DNA from 3 places in the Solibacillus sp. FSL W8-0474 genome. Region 2 is predicted to be linked to each of the others. Evidence: riboswitches for the same ligand, from Rfam matches in the RefSeq annotation. Region 2 holds a riboswitch; each other region holds the start of a gene.
The links. A riboswitch is a leader RNA that binds a small molecule or an ion and turns the genes downstream of it on or off. The one in region 2 is predicted to bind thiamine pyrophosphate.
Positions count from the first base shown of each region.

Region 1: another riboswitch for thiamine pyrophosphate. It lies ahead of tenA (thiaminase II); the one in region 2 lies ahead of thiT (energy-coupled thiamine transporter ThiT).
Region 3: another riboswitch for thiamine pyrophosphate. It lies ahead of thiD (bifunctional hydroxymethylpyrimidine kinase/phosphomethylpyrimidine kinase); the one in region 2 lies ahead of thiT (energy-coupled thiamine transporter ThiT).

Region 1 is NZ_JBBOQJ010000001.1:1,821,892-1,830,111, reverse strand. Features, by position in the region: gene NYE67_RS08950 (thiazole synthase) at 1-15, opposite strand, end outside; gene thiS (sulfur carrier protein ThiS) at 19-216, opposite strand; gene thiO (glycine oxidase ThiO) at 224-1,330, opposite strand; gene NYE67_RS08935 (thiamine phosphate synthase) at 1,314-1,922, opposite strand; gene tenA (thiaminase II) at 1,935-2,627, opposite strand; TPP riboswitch at 2,700-2,798, opposite strand; TPP riboswitch at 2,852-2,950, opposite strand; gene NYE67_RS08925 (M14 family zinc carboxypeptidase) at 3,018-4,193, opposite strand; gene NYE67_RS08920 (efflux RND transporter permease subunit) at 4,294-7,380, opposite strand; gene NYE67_RS08915 (TetR/AcrR family transcriptional regulator) at 7,474-8,220, shown strand, end outside.
Region 2 is NZ_JBBOQJ010000001.1:3,476,508-3,484,727, reverse strand. Features, by position in the region: gene NYE67_RS17745 (exonuclease SbcCD subunit D) at 1-579, shown strand, start outside; gene NYE67_RS17740 (SMC family ATPase) at 582-3,635, shown strand; gene NYE67_RS17735 (hypothetical protein) at 3,691-3,822, opposite strand; gene NYE67_RS17730 (DUF4870 domain-containing protein) at 3,892-4,218, opposite strand; TPP riboswitch at 4,337-4,445, shown strand; gene thiT (energy-coupled thiamine transporter ThiT) at 4,557-5,117, shown strand; gene map (type I methionyl aminopeptidase) at 5,334-6,086, shown strand; gene NYE67_RS17715 (polyphosphate kinase 2 family protein) at 6,259-7,095, shown strand; gene NYE67_RS17710 (GNAT family N-acetyltransferase) at 7,166-7,720, shown strand; gene NYE67_RS17705 (beta-class carbonic anhydrase) at 7,797-8,220, opposite strand, start outside.
Region 3 is NZ_JBBOQJ010000001.1:2,705,615-2,713,834, reverse strand. Features, by position in the region: gene NYE67_RS13675 (YpzG family protein) at 107-259, shown strand; gene NYE67_RS13670 (hypothetical protein) at 327-500, opposite strand; gene NYE67_RS13665 (hypothetical protein) at 645-848, shown strand; gene NYE67_RS13660 (cell wall hydrolase) at 923-1,363, opposite strand; gene NYE67_RS13655 (glycoside hydrolase family 18 protein) at 1,534-2,823, shown strand; TPP riboswitch at 2,992-3,090, shown strand; gene thiD (bifunctional hydroxymethylpyrimidine kinase/phosphomethylpyrimidine kinase) at 3,179-3,991, shown strand; gene NYE67_RS13645 (bifunctional 2',3'-cyclic-nucleotide 2'-phosphodiesterase/3'-nucleotidase) at 4,170-6,533, shown strand; gene NYE67_RS13640 (CAP domain-containing protein) at 6,797-7,669, shown strand; gene NYE67_RS13635 (glycine betaine ABC transporter substrate-binding protein) at 7,890-8,220, shown strand, end outside.

The DNA of each region.
Region 1 (8,220 bases), 1.7 Mb from region 2:
TGCGATTTTTAACATATTTCATCCTCCTCCAACAAAATGAACAATCTCTACCACATCACCTTTTGATAAGCGCGTCGTTTCATAGCTTTCTTTCATGACAATTTCCTGATTCACTTCTACGACAACAATTCGATTTTCTAAGCCATAATATTTCAGTAATTGCTGAACATTTTCAAAAAGCTCGAGTTGCTTTCTACCATTCACTGTAATAGACACCGCTTACTCATCTCCTGTTAGGTCGATTGATCTGAAAAGCCTCGACCCATTCTTTTTTCACAGTCCTATTTAATATAAAGCTCGCAATCATCTCACCAGTTGCTGGTGCTAATAAAACCCCGTTTCTATAATGTCCTGTTGCAAATAATATCGATTCATCATGTGGATGAAAGCCTATAAATGGTTTTTGATCGAATGTTTGTGGACGCAATCCCGACCATGCAGCATTCATCTTCATCTGACCAATTCCAGGAAAGAGTTCCTTCGCTTTTTGAATCAATGTTTCCATGCCATCTAGACTTACGTGTTCTGACCAATCATTTTCCTCCATAGTAGCTCCAATAACTAGCTCCCCATTATTTCTAGGAACGATATAGTATTTATCATGAAAAATAGTGTGTTTTAAAAAAGTGCTTCTTCCTTCCACAGCAATACATTCCCCTTTGACCGGTGTTATTTGCTGCTCTACACCTAGCTGCTGAAAAAATGGATTACTCCAAACACCCGCAGCAATAACAACCCGTTTTGCTTTGAACATTCCTAGTGTTGTATCTATTTGAAAAGTATCCAGCTGCTTTTGAACCTTTAACACCTTTGTATGCTCAAAAATGGATGCACCGTAAACTTGTGCCCCTTTAAGAAAAGCCTGGCATACACGATACGGCATTACACTAATATCCTCTTCAATATAGGCAGCCCCTATTATATACGGGGAAACATCGGGTTCTAGATTTCTTACTTCATTTGCCTCAAGCCATTTCACAGTGGGCAGTGTGAGTATTGCCCTTAATGCTTTCTTGTCACGTTCAGAAAAGGCCAGCTTTAAAATCCCTCCCTTTTTGCAGCCAATGTCAATGCCACTTAGACCGTATAGTTCATCCTTTAACTCCGTATAGAGCGCCTGACTGTATCTCGCAAAAGTGAAGAAGTCCTTTCCATCGCCCTCATATTCCGAATGTGCTCCAAGCATACCCGCCGCTGCACTTGTCGCTTTTAGTCCAATTCGACTTTCCTCAAGCACGGCCACCTCAACTTGATTCTTTGCTAAATAATAAGCAATTGCACTTCCAATAATTCCTCCGCCAATTACGACTACGTCATAGCTTGTTTGCATCTTTAATGGCCTCCCTGTATTGGTTCGCTGCTGCAAACGGATGCGTTGCCGAAAAAATCCCGGACATAACCGCAATCCCATCTGCATTTACATCATGGAGTGCCAGGACTCGATCTACATGAATTCCCCCAATCGTGAAGACGGGAATTTTTAAGTTCTTTTTCATTTCATTGATAGGTGAAAGACCGTTTGGAACCTTTCCTTTTTTGCTGTTTGTTTCAAAGCAATGTCCATAAAGAACATAATCAGCCCCTTGCCGCTCTGCCTCCATTGCGCCTGTATAATCATGAACCGATTTCCCTATATTGAGATGCTGAAATTTCTCTTTCACCTGTTGTACAGAAAACCCTATTTCGGGTAAATGTACTGTGGGAATATCGCTATACAAGGCCATATCCACAAGACTATTTATGATTATTTTCTCTTTTGGAACCTCTCCTGCATCCAAATATTCAAGTAGAGTTATCACTTCTTTTATTGTTTTTGTCTTTTCACGTATTTGTATATAATCCACACTTTGCTGTATCTGAATAATTTTTTGCGCTAATGCTAAAATCGGCTGACAATCATCTGTTACTGCCATTAACTTCATACAACTATGCCCTTATAAAATCGTAGCATGCTCATTCATATACACTTCCTGTTGCCAATCCTGACAAGTCCAGGACATTTCCCAAAACTGCCATTCATAATAGCAACTGCGCTTGAAATGGGCTGTCAATTCACGTTCATCATTTCCTGGCATCTGTGCAAAACGATTCATCATCGCCTTTTGCTTTTCAATGGTCTCTTCCATCTCAGCTGAAGCATATAAATCAATCCACTGTTGATACAACTTAACACCCGGTGTTGCTTTTCTTAATGCGGCCCCGATTTCCTGATATAACCACGGACAAGGTAGTATCGCAGCGTATGCGTCGGCAATCGACCCTGTATAAAATGCTTGATACATATGACTAACATAATTGTACGCTGCAGGTGCTGGTTGGAAATTTCTGATTTCTTCAGGTGTAACGTGCAACTCTTTGAAAGTCGAACGGTGTAGTTCTAACTCTGCTTCCCGTATAAAGTTCGCGGTTTCCAGGAAATAAGCTACATCTTCATCTTCATTAACTTTTGCCGCCAGCATTGCAAGTAGTTTCATATAATGCTTTAAATAATAGGCGTCCTGCAGCATATAAAATTTAAACTTTTCCAGCTCCAATGTTCCATCAGCAATACCTTGTACAAATGGATGCTTCAAACTGGCCTCCCAATAATATTCCGTTTGCTTTCTTACTTCTTTACAAAAATCCATCCTATTTCCTCCTTGGAGGCGTAAGCAAAAAAGGCACCTCTACAAAAAGTAGAGATGCCTAAAAAAGTGCATATGTACGCACTTATTGCTCCCTACGCCAGTATTAACTGTCAGGTTCTAAGGGTCAGGTTTTAACCTTCTCAACACAATTGTGTCCCCCCGCAATTAAAAAATTTGCAAAAGAAAAGCTCTCCAAAAAGATGGAGAGCGCCACGTACGATTATTAGCTTGTACATTTTGCTCCCTACGCCCGTGTTAACGGAACAGGTTCTAAGGGTCAGGTTTTACCTTCTCAACACTTACGTGTCCCCCTGCAAATTCATTTAATTACTACTAGTCTACTGATAATTCTGAATAAATGCAACGGTAATTTAAATTTTTTCCTACTGCCTACCATTTTCTCGCTTCATTCGCTACGTAAAGTCCGACAGTTTTATTTTGCTTCCAAACATTGTTCCAGCGTTTTAGTGGCACCGAGGCTTCACCGGCATATGGTGCAATTTCAACCGTCATCGCAGGTCGGTCTTTAACTTTTGTGAAGTAGTCCTCAGAAGCTGCGATTGGTTCGTTTTTTGTTGTTACGGGCATCATTTTATAGCCTGTAATTGAGGAAACTCCCTTTACTAGCTTTTTAGTACGAGCAAATTCGGTCTTCGCTCGACTCCAATATATAATTTGACCGGAAGAATGATAGGATACATAGGCTAAATGATTGCCGCGATCAATCAGTCTTTTCATTGCAAGTGCTTCAGGCTCTGTATTCGGCGCCTTACCTTTATATTCTTTAAACGAAGGCTTTGTCATTTTTATTAATTGCCAGTTCACATTGAATTGACGATTTAAATCGACACCATTTATATTTGCTTTCCAACGATTAAAATTGGAGCTCCCATTCATCGCTCTTAACTTGGCCATAGGTGTTTTCACTTTTCCACCTTGTGAAAGTGTTACACCATCTGGGTTAACCATTGGTACAAACACAATACTTACCTCACTTAATATCGTTTTTACATCATATTTTTCTATCTTCGTACCATTCAAGTAAGCCTTTAAATATGTATCAATCATTTCCATCAGCACATTGGTCGTCATATGTTCCCGACCATGGAAAGCTGCATCGAATAAAACTTCCTTTTTACCAGTTCCGAGCTTTATGGAATAGAGAGAACGCCCTTCAACTGATTGTCCGATTTCCTGTAAATTCGTAATTGAAGGATACATTTGTGATATTAGCTTTAACTTTGAGGCTACCTCATCAAATGTTAAAACTTTCGAACCGTCGACTAATTGGTCATAGTGGACATCGGTTAAAGTAAGAAAAGTGGTTTTAGACGAATTTTTTACGATACCTTGCTTACCATGTATCCCGGTTAATAAAAGCTTCTCACCTTTTGCTACTTTTTTTATAACAGCCCCATTTTTATCTTTCAATTCTATATTCTTTTTTGCAATCACTTGTACCGGATATTTTCCAAGGTCAACCTTTTCTGTAGCAGCATTTGTAGTCATTGGATTAATAATGGCTGCTGCAAAAAATATTAAACTAAAAAGCAATATTTTTCCCATGAAATTCCTCCCACTTAGGTGTATAAAACTTAACTTCTATACCCTTAACTGTACAATAAAAAACGGCCTGTAAGAATATTATTCCTACAGGCCGCCCATATTAATTGTCTTTTACATCTTTACGATTTTTCTTCAGCATTCTTGATAATACTTCATATACAATCGGAACGATGATTAAAGTTAGTACTGTTGATGATAATAAACCACCAATTACTGTTACGGCTAAGTCCTGAGATATTAGTCCGCCACCAGCACCACCGAATGCCATTGGTAACATCGCACCAATTGTTGCAATCGCGGTCATTAAAATTGGTCGTAAACGTGTTGCCCCGGCTTCCAATATTGCTTCACGCATATTCATACCTTCATGTTCCATACGGATAATACGGTCTACAAGTACGATTGCGTTCGTGACAACGATACCGATTAACATCAGTAGTCCCATCATAACTGATACAGAAATCGTTTGACCTGTCGCGAATAATCCAATCCAAGAACCGATTACAGTAAATGGTAATGAGAATAAAATCGCAAATGGTGCCAAACCTTCACCAAATGTAACAACTAAGATGAAGTATACAATTGCAATCGCTGCAATCATCGCTACACCTAACTGAGTGAATGTTTCAGTCATATCAGCTGCAACACCACCTACACCAGTCGTAACACCTTTAGGTAGCTCTAAATCAGCAATTTTTTCATCCGCTGCAGATGTTGCTTTTGAAATATCTTTGTCAGTAATTGTTGCAGATACTGTCGCAAAGTATTCACCTTTTTGACGAGATAAAGAATTTAAAGTCGTACCTTCTTCAAGCTCTACAATGTCTCCGATAGTCATCGATTGACCTGTTGCAGTTTGAATTGGTGTTTCCAATAATTCATCAATGTCAGCAGCTGCAGATCTAGCTTCACGCTGTACAACAACATTAATGTCACTGCCATCACTTTCAACAGTTGTTAACACTTCTTTTGCTGTATTTGTTTGTAAAGCCATTAAAATTTGTCCAGTAGTTAAACCGTATTGTAATACGTTTTGCTGATCTACTTTTATGACATTTTCTACATAAGGCTCAGAAGCATTTGATTCAACTTCATCCAGACCGTCGATATTCACTAATACTTCTTCCACTTGAGCTACAGCTTCGTTTAACTTATCTAAGTCTTCACTGTATAATGTATAGCTCACTTCATTCGATGACATACCCATCGCGAAGTTTTGAGTTTTCCATTCACCTGATTGGCCAACGTTGAAGATATAGTCTTCTACTTCTTTTTTCGCTCCAGGGAAATCATCCATATCCGGATCGAAAATCGCGTAGATTAAACCACCGCCAGCACCGCCGCCAGTCAGCATTGAAGCTGCATCTGTTGAAGGTTCAGTATTCACCGATAATTGTAAAATATCGATATCTTCTCGTTTCATTAATTCCTGTTCAACTTCTTCAATGTTCGCTAATGTATCTTCCATTAACTCACCTGTTTTAGGTGTGTATGTTAAATACATTACCTTCTCTTCTTGAGAACCCATGAAGCTGAATCCGATTAAAGGCGTTAATGCTAATGAACCTACTAACATTACAATCGCAATGATAGAAGTAATCCATTTGTGATTTAAACATTTTTCTAAGAAGCCACGATAAGTTAATGCTAATTTACCAACCTCTTTATGTTGACTTTCAGATTTTTCACCGTAAATTTTCTTACGGAATAATGTGTGAGAAAGTGCCGGTACAATTGTAACCGCAACGATTAATGAAGCGATTAATGCAAATGACATTGTAAGAGCGAATGGTACGAATAATTCTCCAACCATACCACCTACAAATACTAATGGCGCGAATACCGCAATTGTTACTAATGTTGAAGACATAATTGGCTTAAACATTTCAATCGTTGCTTCACGAATTAATGCACGGCCTTGTAATTTTTCTTCTTTTAAGTGCATACGACGGTATATGTTTTCCACTACAACAATCGAGTCATCAATTACACGACCGATTGCAACGGTAATGGCACCTAACGTCATAATATTTAATGTAATATCCATCCAGTGCAATAGCATTAATGCCATAAATACTGAAACTGGAATCGAAATAATCGAAATGATTGTTGATTTAAAGTCACGTAGGAATAATAGGATAATTAAAATCGCAATTAATCCCCCGAATACTGCCTTTTCAACCATTGTGAAAACAGAGTCTTCAATTGGCTTACCTTGGTCTAAAGAAATATCGATTTGAAGACCGGAAATTAACTCCTGCTCTTCTTCAATTAAATCTTTTACTGCATTTACAACTGTTACTGTATTTGCATCCTGACCTTTAATAACTTGAATGGCAATAGCATTTGAACCATTTGTACGAGAAACCGATTGAACTTTACCAACCTTTTCAATCTCAGCAATATCGCCTAGCTTCACAAACGGTACTGGATTTGTTTCAGATGGTGTAACAGGGATTAACATTTCTTTTAAATCTTCCACTGTTTTGAACTTACCATCAACTGCAACAGCCTGCTCGCCTTCTTCAAATTTATATAAACCTAAAGAAACAGCTAAGTCGCTTGCTTGAACCATTTGCTTAACAGAATCTTCTGTTAGGCCTAATTCATTCATTTTTGCTTCATCATATGTGAAGGCTACCTCTTCCAAATGTTGACCAGTAACCGTAGCTGATGCTACACCGTCAATTTTGTTTAACTTTGGAAGGATAATTTGTTCTACCGTAGAAGTTAATTCGACAATATCCTCTTCTGAACTACTTAATGATAACGCAATAACCGGCATCATATTCATACTGATTGCCATAATAGAAGGCTCTTGAGCACCTTCTGGAAGTGCAATATCATCTAAAGCAGCCTCTAATTGACGTTTCTTTTCATCCATATCTACGCCATATTCATATTCCACTTGAACTTGTGAAACATTTGAACTCGATGTAGAGTATACAGCCTTAACATCCTCTAAACTTTCAACTGCCTTTTCATAAGGAATTGAAAGATCATCCATTACTTGCTCTGGTGTTGCACCAGGATAAACACCCATAACGATTAAGAACGGGATCGATATGTCTGGAATCGATTCCATTTTCATACGTGTAGATGAATAAATACCTGAGAACACGATTATGATTGTTAGTAACCATACGGCAAGCTTATTTTTCAATACGAAATTTACTAAGCCTTTCACGGTTCCACCTTACCTTTCTTGACTATATGTAACCACCATTCTATAATAATGACTAGCCGGTCACGTGTCAATTGAAAGGGGCTCAAAATTATTATGACAAGAAAACAATTAATAATGGATTCTGCCCTACAGCTTTTTGCAGAAAAAGGGATAGAAGCTACATCAGTTCAACAAATCACTGATCATTGCGGCATTTCTAAAGGTGCCTTCTATCTTTCATTTAAATCTAAAGATGAACTTATTTATGCAATAATTGAACATTTTATGAACAATATAATAAGAGAAGTTGACCGAGCAGTCAAAGAAGGCTCCACACCATCAGAAAAGCTCCACATTTATTTTGTTCATACATTTAAAGTCATGTCACAATATACTGGCTTTGCGGAAATATTGATGAAGGAAAAGGTTTCTGCGATTAATGAGGCATTGATTGAACGAATTCAATATTATGTTGATTTGGCCAAGAAAAGTTTGGAGAAGTTATTATTCGAAGTATTTGGAGATCAGATTGAAGGAAAACAATACGATTTAGTGCTTGTTGTTAATGGAATGGTACAGGCGTATTTACAAAATTTCTTCGAATCGTGCAAACCGTTCGATGTTATAAAACTTGCTGATTCACTCGTAGAAAAAACAACACTTTTGGCTACGAAAAGTGAAATCGTTTTTTTAAAGGATTCATCTCAGCTGTACAGTCGAATGAAGGTCTATTCAACAGAGCATATTATTGAGGAACTAGATCAATTACAGCAACAAACAAATGATAATCTGGAACAGGAATCCATCCAATTGCTGAAAGAAGAGCTAACTATGGAAAATCCCCGTCCTGCTATCGTCATT
Region 2 (8,220 bases):
TTGACGATAGGTGGTACAGAGTGCATTGACTCAGCATTGTTTGAACCATTTTGCTATACAGCGCTGGGACATTTACATCAGGCGCATTTTGTGGCAAATGAAAAAATACAGTATGCAGGATCACCACTAAAATACTCCGAATCTGAAGTAACACATAAAAAAGGTTTTTTAATAGTTGACCTGAAAGAAGATGGCTCCGTAGCTGTGGAAAAAAAGTTGCTGACGCCGATTCGGGATATGCGCATTGTTTCAGGACTACTTGATGATATTTTACAACATGATAAAAATGATGATTACGTTTTCGTAAAGTTGCAGGATGAAAGTTTTGTTAAAGGGGCCGCTGAACTTGTTCGTACTGTTTATCCGAATGCTTTGCATATTGAAAGAACGGTCGTTTATGAAAAGCTTGAGCAGCAGGCGGATACTTTAAACCGTGTACAAATGAATGATTCGGAATTGTTTGAGCTGTTTTACACAGAAATGACTGGTAAGCATCTAAGTGAGGAAACTAAAGCAATTTATACAGACATTCTTCAGCAACTGATCGATAATGAACGAGAATTACAGGAGGTGCTGTAACGATGAAGCCTATTAAATTATCGATGACAGCATTTGGACCATATCAAACAAAGGAAGTTATCGACTTTACGAAACTTCATGAGCATGGAATATTTGTCGTTTCAGGGGCTACTGGTGCGGGAAAAACGACTATTTTTGATGCGATAACATTTGCCCTTTATGATTCAGGCAGTGGGGAAGACCGTGAAAAGTCTCTTTTTTTACGTAGTGATTTTGCCGATGAGACGATTGATACTGAAGTTGAGCTTGAATTTGAAGTGCGCGGACGTTTATATCGGATTTGGCGAAAATTTGGTCATAATGGGACGAGTGCGAAACGGGAGTTTTTTGAAATTACGGGTGGCGTAGAAGTTCCGGCTGTAGAAAAGTTTCAAGTAAAGCTAATTCAAGCGAAAATAGAAGAGCTGATTGGCTTAACCCAATCTCAATTCAATCAGATTGTGATGCTCCCACAAGGAGAATTTCAGAAACTATTGACATCCGAATCGAAACATAAAGAAGAAATCTTCCGTAAAATATTCAAAACAGAACGATTTACAAAAATGGTTGAGCTTTTGCGTGAGAAAAAAAAGTCTGCCGAAAAGCTATATGATCAATCAATTATGCAGCAAGACAATACCATTCATGAAATTCTATCGCGCCTACCTAATAGAGAATCAGAGCTATTTTCAGCGGTAAATCAAGATGTGATAAATCTATATCAAGTAAAGCAAGCCTTATTATTGGAACAGCAATATTATGAAGAACATTGCAGAACATTAAAAACGGAATATGAGAAATCCAAATTACAATTACAGCAATTAAATGAAACGTATAGTGAACAAAAGCTATTAAATGAGCGTATTGAAAAATACTTATTAAGAAAAACAAAACTTGCAGAGCTCCTGCAGCAGGAACAAACTATGGAAAACGAGAAACAGCGTCTTGAGCTTGCAAAGAAAGCAACACATATTGAACCTATAGAGCGTGAACATGAGAAAGTGAAGTTTCAGCTTGAAAAAGCAGAAGTAGCATTACAACGTGCAAAAAAGGATTTTGAACAGGTAAAGTTGCAGCTTCAAAATGCATTGAAATATTATGAAGAACAAAAGCAACATGAACCTTTATTGGATGAGTATTCAAAAACTATTTCACAGTTAGAACAGCTATTACCGATTTATCAATCGATAGATGACCAGCGGAAATCCGTTTTAAAAATAGAGGAAAATCAAAATAACGCAAAACAATTGTTTGAAAAGCTTCTAAAAGAAGATAGTGCATTAAAAGAACAGCATCAGGAGCAGCGTACAATTATAAATGACCTGGAACAAAAAGTGGCTTCGTACCAGGAAACGTTTGAAGCACATGCAATGATGACTAAGAAAATTGAGCTTGCGAAAGAAACTTTAAAGCTCCAATCTAACGTAGTGGCATTAACGAAAACACTGGCTGAAAAACAACAAATTGCAAATCATTCCCAGGATAAATTAAAGAAGTTGGAACAACAGATACGCAGTAATCATGCTGCATTTCTCGCTACATCTCTTCAACATGGGGAAGCGTGTCCTGTATGCGGAAGCACAGAGCATCCAGCGATCCATAGCAGTGAAGCAATGGATGTCGACGATAATGAATTGACCGTATTACGCCGTGAAAGTGACAATGCACTGCAGAACTTTTATCAAATAAGTTCGAAATTGGAGGTAGAACAAGCGGCATTAAATGAAAAACAGATGATACTTCAACAGCTGAAAATTGACCCTTCATCTCTTGACGAATACGAGCAGCAACTATCTATATTGACGAATCAATTATCGATGCAAAAACAGCAACAAGCGCAACTAGTAAAAGAAAAGAAAAAGTTGGAACAGCTATTGGAAAACAAAGAAGTGCTTCAAGGTCGGATTGAAAAAGGGCAGCAATATGTATCGGAAATTGATCAACAATATGCACAAGAGAAGGGAAAGCTTGAGCAAAGTGAAAAGTCTTTACTGCCGCAATTTTCTACGGTTCAACAAGTTACAGAAGCATTGACAAGCCTTCAGCAAAAGTATCATCATTTGAAAAATACAATACAAAAAGCGTTGGAAGCATTGCAAAATATCCAATTAGAAGAAAAGTCTTGTGAAGTTAATTATCAACATGCAATGAATAATTTAACAGACAAACAACAGGAAAATAAAATAGCGCAAGCTTCATTTGAGTCTATACTCATACAAGAAGGCTTCCATTTAGAAGCATATAAGCAAGCACTGCTTCCATTGCATGTTCAACAGCAAATTCAGGAAACTTTAGATAACTATAAGCAAAGTTTTCATACTTTAACAGTGCAAATTGCAGAAGAACATCAAATGCTAGAAGGAAAAGAATTGGTGGACTTAAAAGCTTTTGAGCAACAAATTACGCTTCTTACAGAGCAAGTAGAAGCACAATATTCAGAAATGAAGTTAGTTCATTCTTACACATTGCAGTGTGGGGAAACTTTAGAAAAGCTTGAAAAGTCAGCTCGACAAATAGAAGATTATAAAGAAAAATTAATGCAAGTTGAACATGTTTATGATTTAATTCGTGGACAGAATGAAGCGAAAATTTCTTTTGAGCGATTCGCGCAAATAGGTTATTTAGAAAAAGTAACACATGCTGCAAACGAGAGACTTCGAGTTTTATCAAATGGTCAATACTTTTTAAAGTCAACGGGTCGCAAGGAAGGAAATGCTCAAAGCGGGTTAAGTATTGATGTATATGATAGTAATACAGGGCAAACACGCGATGTAAAAACATTGTCCGGCGGTGAGAAGTTCAATGCATCACTTTCATTAGCTTTAGGAATGGCAGATGTTATCCAAAGTGTTCAAGGCAGTGTGCATATTGATACGATGTTCATCGATGAAGGCTTCGGTACATTGGATGAAGAGGCGTTGCGCCGGGCTATAGATATATTAATCGACCTACAGCAGACAGGACGACTAATTGGGGTAATTTCACATGTTGCCGAACTTAAAGCAGCTATGCCGGCTATTTTACAAGTACAAAAGCTAAAAGAAGGCTATAGTAAAACGGAAATTATTATTAAATAAATGTTATCAAAAAAAGACATTTCACTCGAATGACAGGGTGAAATGTCTTTTTACGTTAGCGTTTTGTTGCTCGGCGTGTAGCAGTTGCGGGTTGTGGAGTAGATTTTTTATCCATCATTTTCTTTATAATTGGATAAAGTATTGGACCATACTTAATTGCTGTTTTAACAAGTTTGTTAATTTTCATAAGTGTTCACTCCTTAACGAATATCATTTCGTATAAGAAATATACCCAATTATGAAGCTTTCATAAACATTAACGTAGAACTTTAATAGCTTTCACTAAATTCCAAATCCCTACTATTGAAACCATAATAACTAAAACTACAATGGCAATAAAATGTGAACTGACAAAGAAATCTTGCATAGTCAACGTTTCATGCGTTAAAAAAAGTGAAACGAAAAAGTAAATAATATACAAAATACCAAAAGCAATCGGGATAAACTGTGTAATAAAAGCCTTTTTGGAGTGCGCCCTTACAAAATCATCTTTTGAAACTATATATATAATAAACGGCAAGATAGACGGTGCAAAATAAAAGCTTAAATAGCTTAAAGCACTCAAACCTTTTGATTGATTCATTTCATTCACTCCTTTGTTTGTATACGCATCTGTCTGGAATTTAGTTTCAAAAAAATCGGCTGTTGAAAGTTGGAAAATTATTCGATACAATAAGTTTGTTCAAACAATAATTATTTAGATGTACCACAAGGGGAGCCGAGTAAGTCGGCTGAGATTGTGCACGTAACTGCACTGACTCTTTGAACCTGTAAGTTAGCACTTGCGTAGGGATGTGGATAGAAACCGACTGTTCAAACGATAGTCAGGCTTTTGTCCTGATTATCGTTTTTTATTTTTGCAGATGAATTTCTATTCCTTCTTCACTTCTGTTACATCGGAAAAAAGAAAGGAGCATTGTTATGGACAAAAAAAGATTACTTATGATGGTGGAAATAGCGATTTTCGCTGCCGTCGGACTGGTGTTGGATCAAATATCATTTAAAATGTGGGCACAAGGTGGATCGATCAGCTTTGTAATGGTTCCTATTATTTTAATGGCAATTCGTTGGGGGCTAACAGCAGGTCTTGCAACTGGCCTACTAATTGGAATAATGCAAATGATGTTTGGAGCGTATATCGTCCACTGGCTTCAGGCAATTCTGGATTATGGTCTTGCTTTTACTGTAGTAGGTTTAGCCGCAGTTATAAGAAAGCCTTTATTGCAAGCAACACAGTCACTCCATAAAACAAAGATGGCACTCTATATTATAATAGGTACGTTATTAGGTGGAGCTTTACGATTCGTTTGCCACTTACTTGCCGGAGTTGTCTTCTTTAAGGAATTTGCAGGCGACGATAATGTATGGACATATTCAATTCTCTACAACGGTTCCTACATGCTGCCAGCAACAATTATTACAGCTATTATTGCCGTTCTGTTATTCACTTCTGCACCACGTTTATTGCAAAAAGTACAATAAATTAAATTATTATAATAGAACTAGGTTTGCAGTGCGGATTTCCACACTTCAAATCTAGTTTGTTTTTTATTATAAATGTACATTAATCTATATATCATTTTTGCACATAATTCCTGTATTTAAACACATCATTTAAAAAAACAATGAACACTTACAACCGATTTTAAGTATGTTATAGTTAAGGGTAGACATTGTTTAAGAGGAAGGAAGTTACACATGATTGTTACAACTCAAGAAGAAATCCAAGCGTTTAAAAAAATAGGACGTATTTGTGCTGAAATTCGTGAAGCGATGAAAGCTGCGACAGTACCTGGCGTGACGACAAAAGAATTGGATGAAATTGCAGGACGTATGTTTGCTGATGCTGGCGCTATTTCAGGCCCAAAAGGTGAATATGACTTCCCAGGCTATACTTGCATTTCGGTGAATCATGAAGTGGCACATGGTATTCCAGGTAATAAAGTGATTCAAGAAGGAGATATCGTCAATATCGACGTATCAGGTTCTTTAAATGGATATTTTGCAGATACAGGAATTTCCTTTGTTGTTGGAAAAGGCTATGAAGATAAGGAAAAACTTTGTGCTGTAGCAAAATCTGCATTTGAACGTGCAATGACAAAAATTAAAGCAGGTTCAAAATTAAATCAAATTGGTAAGGCAGTTGAGCGTGAAGCGCGTGATCACGGCCTAACGGTAATTATGAACTTAACAGGTCATGGTTTAGGTAAATCATTGCATGAAGAGCCTAACCACGTATTAAACTATTATGATGCTTGGGATACAACAATTATGAAAGAAGGGATGGTTTTAGCAGTAGAGCCGTTCATTTCTGCAAAGGCAGAGCATATTGTTGAATCCGGAGATGGTTGGACATTTATTACTCCGGATAAATCATTAGTTGCACAAATAGAACATTCGATTATTGTAACGAAAGATAAACCAATTATTTTAACAACATTAGAAGACTAATTAAAAAACGTGGAAGCATATAATGCGGCCACGTTTTTTACTTTTGTTCTATAGGGAGATTAGATTAACATAAAATAATCAAACGATTCAAATAAATTACAGCAACAATTACCATTTCTAAACACTTTCAAGTAAAATATATATAATGATTCGCAATAGAGGGGGCCGTTGAATGCAAAACCTAAACGATCTGGATCTGACATTAAAATTGGATAAGAAGCTCTACAAAAAGCAATTGAAAGAGTTGCAGTATGAAATGCTTAATATACAGCAATTTTTATACAACAATAAAATCGGTCTCATCTTCGTATTTGAAGGCATGGATGCAGCAGGCAAAGGGGGCGCAATAAAGCGATTAACAGAACACATTGATCCACGTGGTTTAATCGTTTCACCAATTTCCGCGCCACAGCCACACGAAAAGCGTTATCACTATATGCACCGTTTTTGGCGGAAGCTGCCTCAGCATGGCCAGATTGCCATCTTTGACCGTTCTTGGTATGGTCGTGTATTAGTGGAACGCATTGAAGGCTTTGCAAAAGAACATGAATGGAAGCGTGCTTATAACGAAATAAATGACTTTGAAAAGCAATTAACGGATGAAGATTATATTATAGTTAAGTTCTGGGTTCATATTGATGCGGATGAGCAATTGAAGCGCTTTATGGAAAGAGCGGCAGACCCATATAAATCATGGAAACTCACAGATGAAGATTGGCGAAATCGTGAAAAGTTCCATTTATATATGGAAGCGGCAGATGAAATGTTTGCTAAAACAAATACAGAAAATGCCCCTTGGTGTTTAATCCCTGGCAACGATAAATTTTATGCTCGAGTACAAGTGCTAAAAGAAGCGGTTGCTCAAATCGAAACACAAATTACTAAACGAGGTCTTCAGCTTACCAATGTTTTTGAAAAACATAAGGTACTTGCGGCAGATAGTGAAAAACCTGAATTTATAGAAATACAGCCAAAGCCAAAAAAGAAAAAATCAAAAACAGATAAGTAAGTTTGGCTGTGAAATGTAGGTGAGTTAAATGAAAAGCTTAATCAAGCTATTTCGAAAGAAGGAGGGTCCAATGGTTCAACTTATTGGGCAACAATGTTCATTGCGTACATTTACACTGTCTGATGCAAGAGCATTGACTAAGCTATTAGTGGATAATAAATTTTATTGGTCAACATACGAGCCGTTACATCGGGATGAATTTTATACAGAAGAGACACAGTACAAGAAAATAATGGAAAGCATGCATCTTTTGCAAACAAATAGAGAGTTTTCGTTTGGGATCTTCCATAATGAAACAGGTAGACTGATTGGTCATATTTCGCTCTATTCAATAAAACGATTGCCATACTCCAGCGGTTTTATCGGATATTCTATGGATGAAAAATTTATAGGAAGAGGCATTGTAACCGAAGCGGTACGTTTAGTAATGGAGTTCGCATTTTCAACTTTAAATATTCATCGTATTGAAGCATATGTCGCTCCTCAAAATGTGGGATCTATACGCGTTTTAGAGAAGTCAGGATTTACGAGAGAGGGTTTACTCCGAGAATTATTATTTATTAATGGTAAATGGGTTGACCATTATATGTACGCAATATTACAGCGAGAATATATAAATAGGTGATTTTATACAGTTGTATGATTATAAAAAAAGCTATAGCACTTACCCAAAAAAGTCCTGTGGGTAAGGCTATAGCTTATTATTTTACTTCTTCAGATCCATCAGTTACTAAATCTAATTTACCAGTTGCAGGATCAATAATAAGACCGTGTACAGGAACACCAGCAGGCATTAATGGATGTTTTCTTACTAAGTCAACGCTTTTTAAAACACTCGTTTTAATATCGCCGAAACCACGTAACCATTCTTTTAAATCTACGCGTGCATAATTAATAACATCTATCGTTTCTTGTTTTACTCCACGTTCAAGCATATGACCGATCATAACATTTGAATCAACGGCACTCATACCGCAATCATAATGACCAATAACATATACTTCATCAGCCTGTAATTCATACACGGCTACTAATATACTGCGCATAATGCCACCAAATGGGTGATTTACGATTGCGCCAGCACTTTTAACAACTTTTACATCCCCGTTGCGCAAGTTCATTGCT
Region 3 (8,220 bases), 770 kb from region 2:
AAATTGCCAGTAAATGAATTCAAAAAGGACTTTGCTTTAAGAATAAATGAAGTAATTCGTACCATACTAATTTGGATTTCACTTTAAACATAGGGAGGCGGAACGAATGAGCAAAAAGGGTGCATTAGATCCGAAATCTCAAAAAATCCACCAAAACTGGACAAGAAATAAGCATCAGAAATCTCAGGTTAATGGTCAAACAGAGGTTACTCTGCAAAACCAAATATTGAGAATTAATGCGAAAGCTAAACAGTTCTAACCTTTGTTAAGAAGTAAATCAGGCCTTCACCAACAGTAGTATTCTGTTGTGAAGGTCCTTTTACTTTTTACTTATAATTTTTTGCAGCGTTACTTTTACCCTTTTCTACAAGGCGATGTAGTTCATTTAATTCATTTGCGATTTCTTCTCTCATTTTGTTTGGAGCAATTTTTTCATTCTTAGGTGTTTGAGGTAACGACCTCTTATTAGTTCCTTTGCTTGTGCTGTCGTCTCTGCCCATTTCGTATTCTCCTTTCGATTGGATTCCTTCTTAATATGGCATGAGATCAGTTTTTTATCACAAAAAGTAAGGAAGTAAACGAAGATGGAAAAAGGCATAAAACCCCCAATACTGAGCACATTAAATCAGTAGGAGGTGGAGAAAATGAGCAAAAACAACAAAAAGACATTGAATGAAAGAACACATAATCCTTTTGCTACTTATAAAGAACTGCATCATAACAAAACAAGTCATGATCGAAATCCAGAAGACAATGTAGCTGAATTTGCAGAAGAATTTGATTCCAAACTAAAAAATAAAAACAATAAAACAAATCATGACAAAAATCAGCAGTCCAACAAAAAATAGTTAATCTTGATTTTCTTTTCAAATAAAAAAGAGCCTTAATTAAAGGCTCTTTAATAATATGGAGAAAGGTAAAACTATCCCATATATACACTTTCACATGTTCCGGCTACAGGCTCGTAAAAACAATGTTGTTTAAATTGCCCTGTAAATGGTTGCCCATACCATGTAGGAGGACATTCCCCTGAAGGATTAAAATACCAGAGGGCATATTTTGCTGGATGGTCTCTCCAAAAATCTAATGTTTGCCTTGCCAAACGTTGTTCAGTAGGTCTTGCGCGCTGATAAAACATATTTCCTTTTTGAACTGCTTCAAAAGAATAGTTATTTCCCTGAACTTGAAAAATAACCTGCTCTACTGTTCTGACGTCTCTAAAGTCTAAACAATCCGCAACAACTCGATTTACAATTACATTCCCAACATATAACATCCCTTGCTTGCCTTCACCTTCAGCCTCAGCTCGCATCATTCTTGCCATCAAATCGACATCTGCATCGCGGTACTTAACTCTTGGCATTTTTTCACCTCACATTTATAGTATGAAAAAGTTTGCTACGTTGCGCATATCTTAATTAGTTTTGTATAAAAATTATTTCAAAAAGTGCTCTTATTCATTTATGACTTTTTCTCTCGCATTAATAGAGCATTAAGTTCATAAATTAGTATATAGAAAAAGGAGGACCGACAATTCAAATTCATGTTGTACAGCCAGGAGAATCGCTATGGGGAATTGCGCAAGCTTATGGAACGACGATACAGAATATTGTAGATGCCAATCAAATTCCTGAGCCTAATCGCTTAGTTGTAGGGCAAGCGCTTGTGGTTCCAGTAAATGGTCAATATTATATTGTTCAACCAGGGGATAGCTTATGGTCAATAGGACAACGTTTTAACGTGAATTATTTGACACTTGCACAAGTAAATGGTTTATCTCCTAACGCGTTATTAATGATAGGAACACGTTTATATATTCCACCCGCTGCGAAAACATCTGCTGAAATTTTTGCTTATGTTGAACCAAGAGGCGACGAAGTAAGTGAGCTACTAGTAAATCAAGTTCGTGAAACGAGTCCCTATTTAACGTATTTAGCCCTATTCAGCTATGAAGCAGGACGGGATGGTTCATTAAAGGCACCAGTAATTGAACCATTACCTAGTTTGGCGGCAGAAAATAATGCGAGTATTGCAATGGCGATAACGAATTTAGAAGATTATCAGTTCAGTAGTGAGCTAGCACGTGATATTTTTCAAAGTAAAGCAGTACAAAACTTACTTTTTGACAATATTATTGCAGAAGCAAAAAGAATTGGGAATGTTTCGGATATCCATTTTGATTTTGAGAGAATACCAGGTGACCAAAGGGAAGCCTATAATAATTTCTTGAGAAGCGCGGTAGAGCGTATGCATGCTGAAGGTTATACAGTTTCCACAGCACTGGCGCCAAAATCGAGTGCGAATCAGCCAGGTGAATGGACGGTCGGTCATGATTATAGAGCTCATGGGGAAATAGTAGATTTTGTTATGCTAATGACATATGAGTGGGGGTATTCAGCAGGACCTCCTCTGGCTGTCTCCCCGCTCCCTCAAGTTGAACAAGTAGTTCAATATGCTTTAACGGAAATTCCGGCAAATAAAATTTTACTTGGGCAAAATTTGTATGGGTATGATTGGACGTTACCTTTTGTGCAAGGGGGAGAATATGCAGAAGCATTAAGTCCACAGCGTGCAATTGAAATAGCCAAACGTTATAATGCAGCCATTCAATATGACTATACCGCACAGGCACCTTACTTTAACTATTATGATGAGCAAGGACGTTCACATATTGTATGGTTTGAAGATGCACGTTCCATTCAGGCAAAATTTAATCTAGTAAAAAGACTGAATTTACGGGGTGTCGGTTACTGGAAACTTGGTTTACCTTTCCCCCAAAACTGGCAACTTATCGGTTCAAACTTTAATGTCGTTAAGAAATAAAATAGGAATAAATAAAAACTCAGATGAAATGCTTATAGCTCATCTGAGTTTTTATAAGTGATGTGGCAATTTACAATTGTACTTCGCATTAGAAAGTATATTATGAATCTGAAAATTTACCATTTACTTGCTATGTAAATTTTATTCTGATACACTCGACGTAATTAAATGCATTTGCAGGGGGACACATTTGTGTTGAGAAGGTTAAAACCTGACCCTTAGAACCTGACCGTTAATACGGACGTAGGGAGCAAAGTACAATTATACATATGTACTTACTAAGACCCCGCGTATTTTACGTGGGGTCTTTCTTTTGCAGTGTCACTTAATAATATTTTTATTAGGAGTGGTAAAAATGATTGCATGTACTATAGCAGGATCCGATAGTGGGGGCGGGGCTGGCATCCAAGCTGATTTAAAAACCTTTCAAGAGCTTCGAGTATTCGGTACATCAGTGATTACAGCTTTAACGGCTCAAAATACAAAAGGGGTGCATGGAATCTATCCTGCTACTGCTGATTTTGTAAAGGATCAATTAAATGCAGTAATCGATGATTTTGATTTAAAAGCTGTTAAAACAGGTATGCTGTTTAATGCAGAGATCGTAGAAACAATTGTCTCGGTATTGGAATCTAAAGAAATACCACTTATTGTAGATCCAGTAATGATTGCAAAAGGCGGTGCTAGCTTACTGAAAGAGCAAGCAACAATAGCTTTAAAGGAAAAACTACTTCCGGTTGCTACGGTTTGTACACCGAATATACCCGAAGCAGAAGTATTGACCGGGCTAACGATCAAAACCGAGGAGGAAATAGAGCTTGCAGGGGAATATTTATTAAATTTAGGTATGCAATGTGTAGTGATAAAAGGTGGTCATTTAGCGGGTAAGCATGCGATTGACACGGTGTTTATTCGAGGGGAAAAGCCTTTTAAAATGAAAACAGAAAGACTGAAAACAATTCATACACATGGAACAGGATGTACATTTTCAGCAGCAATTACTGCAGAAATTGCGAAGGGGAAGCCATTAAAAACAGCGATCATTGAAGCAAAAAAGTTTGTCCAATTAGCAATTCGTTACCCACTGAATATTGGTCATGGATTTGGTCCTACAAACCATTTTGCCTACCAGGAGCACCGAGGAATTTTCGATGTGCAAGTAATTTAATTAATTTATTGAGTAAATTGTACCCGTTTCTTGAAGTGAATAGCTTGTGGCATTTTTTTAACTCTCAAAAAGTACTACTTGCCTAGATATAGTAATGTATCAATTTGCTCTTTTCTACTATTCTGGCAATTTAGTATGATGGACTTGTTGAACAATTTAGATAATAGGAGTGAAAAAAATGTGGAAAAAACTTTCTGCTTCGGCCCTTACATTAACACTTTTAACTAGTGGAATGGCTGGGGTATCAGCGGCATCTACTTCCAACAATGAAGAAATGACACGCGGAGATTTTGTGAAGGCAGTCATTGATGCATTAGGGGTAGAAGTAGGTTCTGGACAATCCGTTAAATTTAAGGACGTACCCGATTCACTGAAGCCATATATTGAAAAGGCTGTGGAACTAAAGTTAATTAAAGGTAAAACACCGACACAATTTGCACCAAATGAAAAATTGACACGCACACATGCCTTCCTTATTGCAGCTAGGGGTATACAGGATGAAAAACAATATTCCGAAAATGTATTAAATCAATTTAAAGATGCGAATAAAATTGGATCTGGGAATCGTCAAGAGATGGCAAAGGCAGTAGAGTTAGGCTTATTAACAGGCTATGAAGACGGGACGATCAAACCGAATGAGTTTGTCACGAAAATGCAAATGCAAAAGATTCTGCAGCGGTTTTTAGCGGAATATAACCCAGTTGAAGCAAATACGACCGTGGCATTGCGCATTTTAGGTACGACGGATATTCATACTAATATTATGAACTATGATTATTATAAAGATGCGCCAACGAATAGTTTAGGCTTGGCAAAAACTGCGCTGCTCATCGAAAAAGCCCGTGAGGAAAACCCGAATACGGTATTATTTGATAATGGAGATGCCATTCAAGGAACGCCTCTTGGCTCTTACATTCAATCCGTGAAAAAATTAAAAGAAGGAGAAGTCCATCCTTCTATTGCATCAATGATTGCGCTAGATTATGATGCAGCGACTTATGGCAATCATGAATTTAATTACGGTTTAGAATTTATTGATGAAGTAACAGATGATGCACCATTCCCGTATGTTAATGCGAATGTACGAAATGCTTTAACTAAGAAAATAATGTATGAACCGTATGTCATGATTGAAAAAGAAGTACTTGATTCTACAGGAAAAAGTACGATGATTAAAATTGGTGTAACAGGCATTGTCCCTCCACAAATTTTAAAATGGGATAAAGCAAATTTAGAAGGAAAAGTAACGGTAGATGATTCTGTAGAAGCGGTAAAAACAATCGTTCCAGAGATGAAGAAAGCTGGCGCGGATGTAGTAGTTGTACTGTCGCACTCAGGTATGGGTGATGATACACATGAAATCGGTGAGGAAGATGTATCCTATCTATTAACAAAAATCAGCGATGTAGATGCGGTTATAACAGGACATGCCCATGATGTATTCCCAGGAAAAGTAGATAGCACTTTACCGAATGTGGATATTGATAATGGAACAATGAACGGTGTACCTATCGTAATGGCAGGTAAATTTGGTAGCCATCTAGGAGTAATTGATTTAGAGCTTGAGAAAAAAGCTGAGTCTTGGGATGTGATTTCAGGAAAAGGTGCCGTGCGTGAAATTGCAAAAGATAATGAAAATGTAAGCAGTGCAGTTGTGGAAAGCGTAAAAGAAGCCCATGAAGGGACAATTGATTATGTGCGTCAGGCAGTAGGAACAACTACAGCAAATATACATAGTTATTTCTCACAAGTGCAGGATGACCCTTCCATTCAAATCGTAACAAATGCCCAAGCGATTTATGTAAAAGATAAAATTAAAGGAACACCATTTGAAAGTCTACCTGTATTATCAGCGGGTGCGCCATTTAAAGCAGGAACGAGAAGTGATCCAGAGTACTACACATTCGTACCAAAAGGTGAGTTGGCAATTAAGAATGTTGCAGACCTATATTTATATGACAATACATTAGCTATGTTAAAAGTGACAGGTGCTGATGTGAAAGAATGGCTTGAAATGTCTGCTGGTCAATTCCACCAAATCGATATAAATAAAGAAGATGAACAACAACTAATTAATGCTGAGTACAGATCATATAACTATGATGTCATTGATGGCGTCACTTATGAAATTGATGTAACACAACCAGCCAAATATGATGCTAGTGGAAATATAGTTAATGAAAAGGCTTCCCGCATTGTAAACTTACAATATGATGGAAAGCCGATCGATTTATCACAGGAGTTCATTGTAGCGACAAATAACTATCGTGCGAATGGAACATTCCCAGGTGTACGAAACGCGACTGCAGTTGAAGTATATCCAGATGAAAACCGTCAAGCAATTATCGACTATATTTTAGCTGAAAAAACAATTGATCCAAGTGCAGATGGTAACTGGAAATTTGCTGCGTTTCCAGAAAACGTGAAAGTGGTATTTGAATCGTCGAAAAAAGCAGTCGATGTGTTAGATGAAAATAGTAAAATTCATTATATTGGTGAAGGTACAGATGGTTTTGGTAAATATGGATTAAAAAATAACTAAAAATTTTAATAGTAGAAGTTCCTCACACAAAGAGAAACTTCTGCTTTTTTGTTTATGGGTGTATAGAATCGGAGAATTAGAATTTTGTCAACACCATATGGAATGAAAGTTTCGGAGTTAGTGGTAACTATTGGTCAACTTTTATATCACAAAACACCATTTTAATAGCATTCGTAATTCGCAATGGGTATCGTACCAAATTATAGGTGAAAAAATTTAATAAAAAGTATTTTACGATAGGGGTACGAAAGGAGGCGTACAAAATGAAAAAAAGCTTTATCACATTTTGTGCATTTGCACTTTTAGCTACTCAAGCTCCAGCAGCTAACGCAGCATCATCAACTGGAGGAGAGGTAACACCACAATATAAATCTACTCAAAATTATGAATATAAAAAGATAGCATCTAATAAATATTTTAATAATGGGAACTCGGTGTTTAACTTTATTGAGATTAAAAATGATCATTTTAAAGATGGAAAAATTTCAATTAAAATTAAAAAAGTTAAAAAGTCTGTTTCCAATAAAAATGAAAAAGGTACTGTTGAAGAGGTGCCAGTTGAACAACTAAAAGCTCCAGTGAAGGAAGCAACACCAGAACAACCAAAAGCTCCAGTGAAGGAAGCAACACCAGAACAGCCAATAACGCCAGTGAAGGAAGTAGCACCAGAACAACCAAAAGCAACTGAAACAACACAAACGTCGACTCAGTCACCTGCAAAACAACCAACAAACACTGTAGCATCTAATTCATCGGACATAGATGCAATGGAAGCGGCAGTTGTAGAATTAACAAATGCTGAGCGTGTAAAGGCCGGTTTACAACCATTTCAAACGCATGCACCATTAATGGCGGCAGCACGTGAAAAATCACAAGATATGAAAGATAAAAATTATTTCTCTCATACAAGTCCAACTTACGGTAGTCCATTTGATCGTTTGAAAGCACTAGGCATTAGCTATAAGGCAGCTGGTGAGAATATCGCCAAAGGTCAACGTACAGCACAGGAAGTTGTTACAGCTTGGATGAATTCTGAAGGTCACCGTGCAAATATTTTAAATGCAAACTTTACACATATCGGTGTTGGGTATGTGAAGGACGGTAATATTTGGACGCAACAATTCATTAAACAATAATAGTTATTTATAGAAGCATCTCCATGACTGAGCAAATCAATCATGGAGATGCTTCTTTTTTTATACAATATACTGCTTAGTCATCTAGATAACAGCGCGTTGCCAAAAAAATAAGCCTGTATAGAGTACTCGTTTGACATTAGTAACAACCTCTTGTTAGAATTGGGTTGTTGCTTTTGAAGGAGTAGACGAAATTATATTTTTGGAGTTGATATTTAAGATGAAAAAATTTAAAACCTTTGGGATGACTTTAGGGGTTTCTTCAGCACTTCTTTTGGCTGCGTGCGGAGATGATACTAATGGTAGCGGTAGTGAAAACGGAGATAACAATAACCTTAGTGAACAAGTAGACTATACGATAGTCGGAGTTGAACCTGGCGCTGGATTGACAGGTCTATCACAAAATGTATTAGATGAATACGAAAATCTGGAAGGATGGACATTGCAGGAAAGTTCAACTGCAGGAATGCTTGGAACTTTAGAACAGGCAATTCGTAACGAAGAGCCAGTCATTGTGACAGGCTGGACACCGCACTGGAAATTCTCTGCCT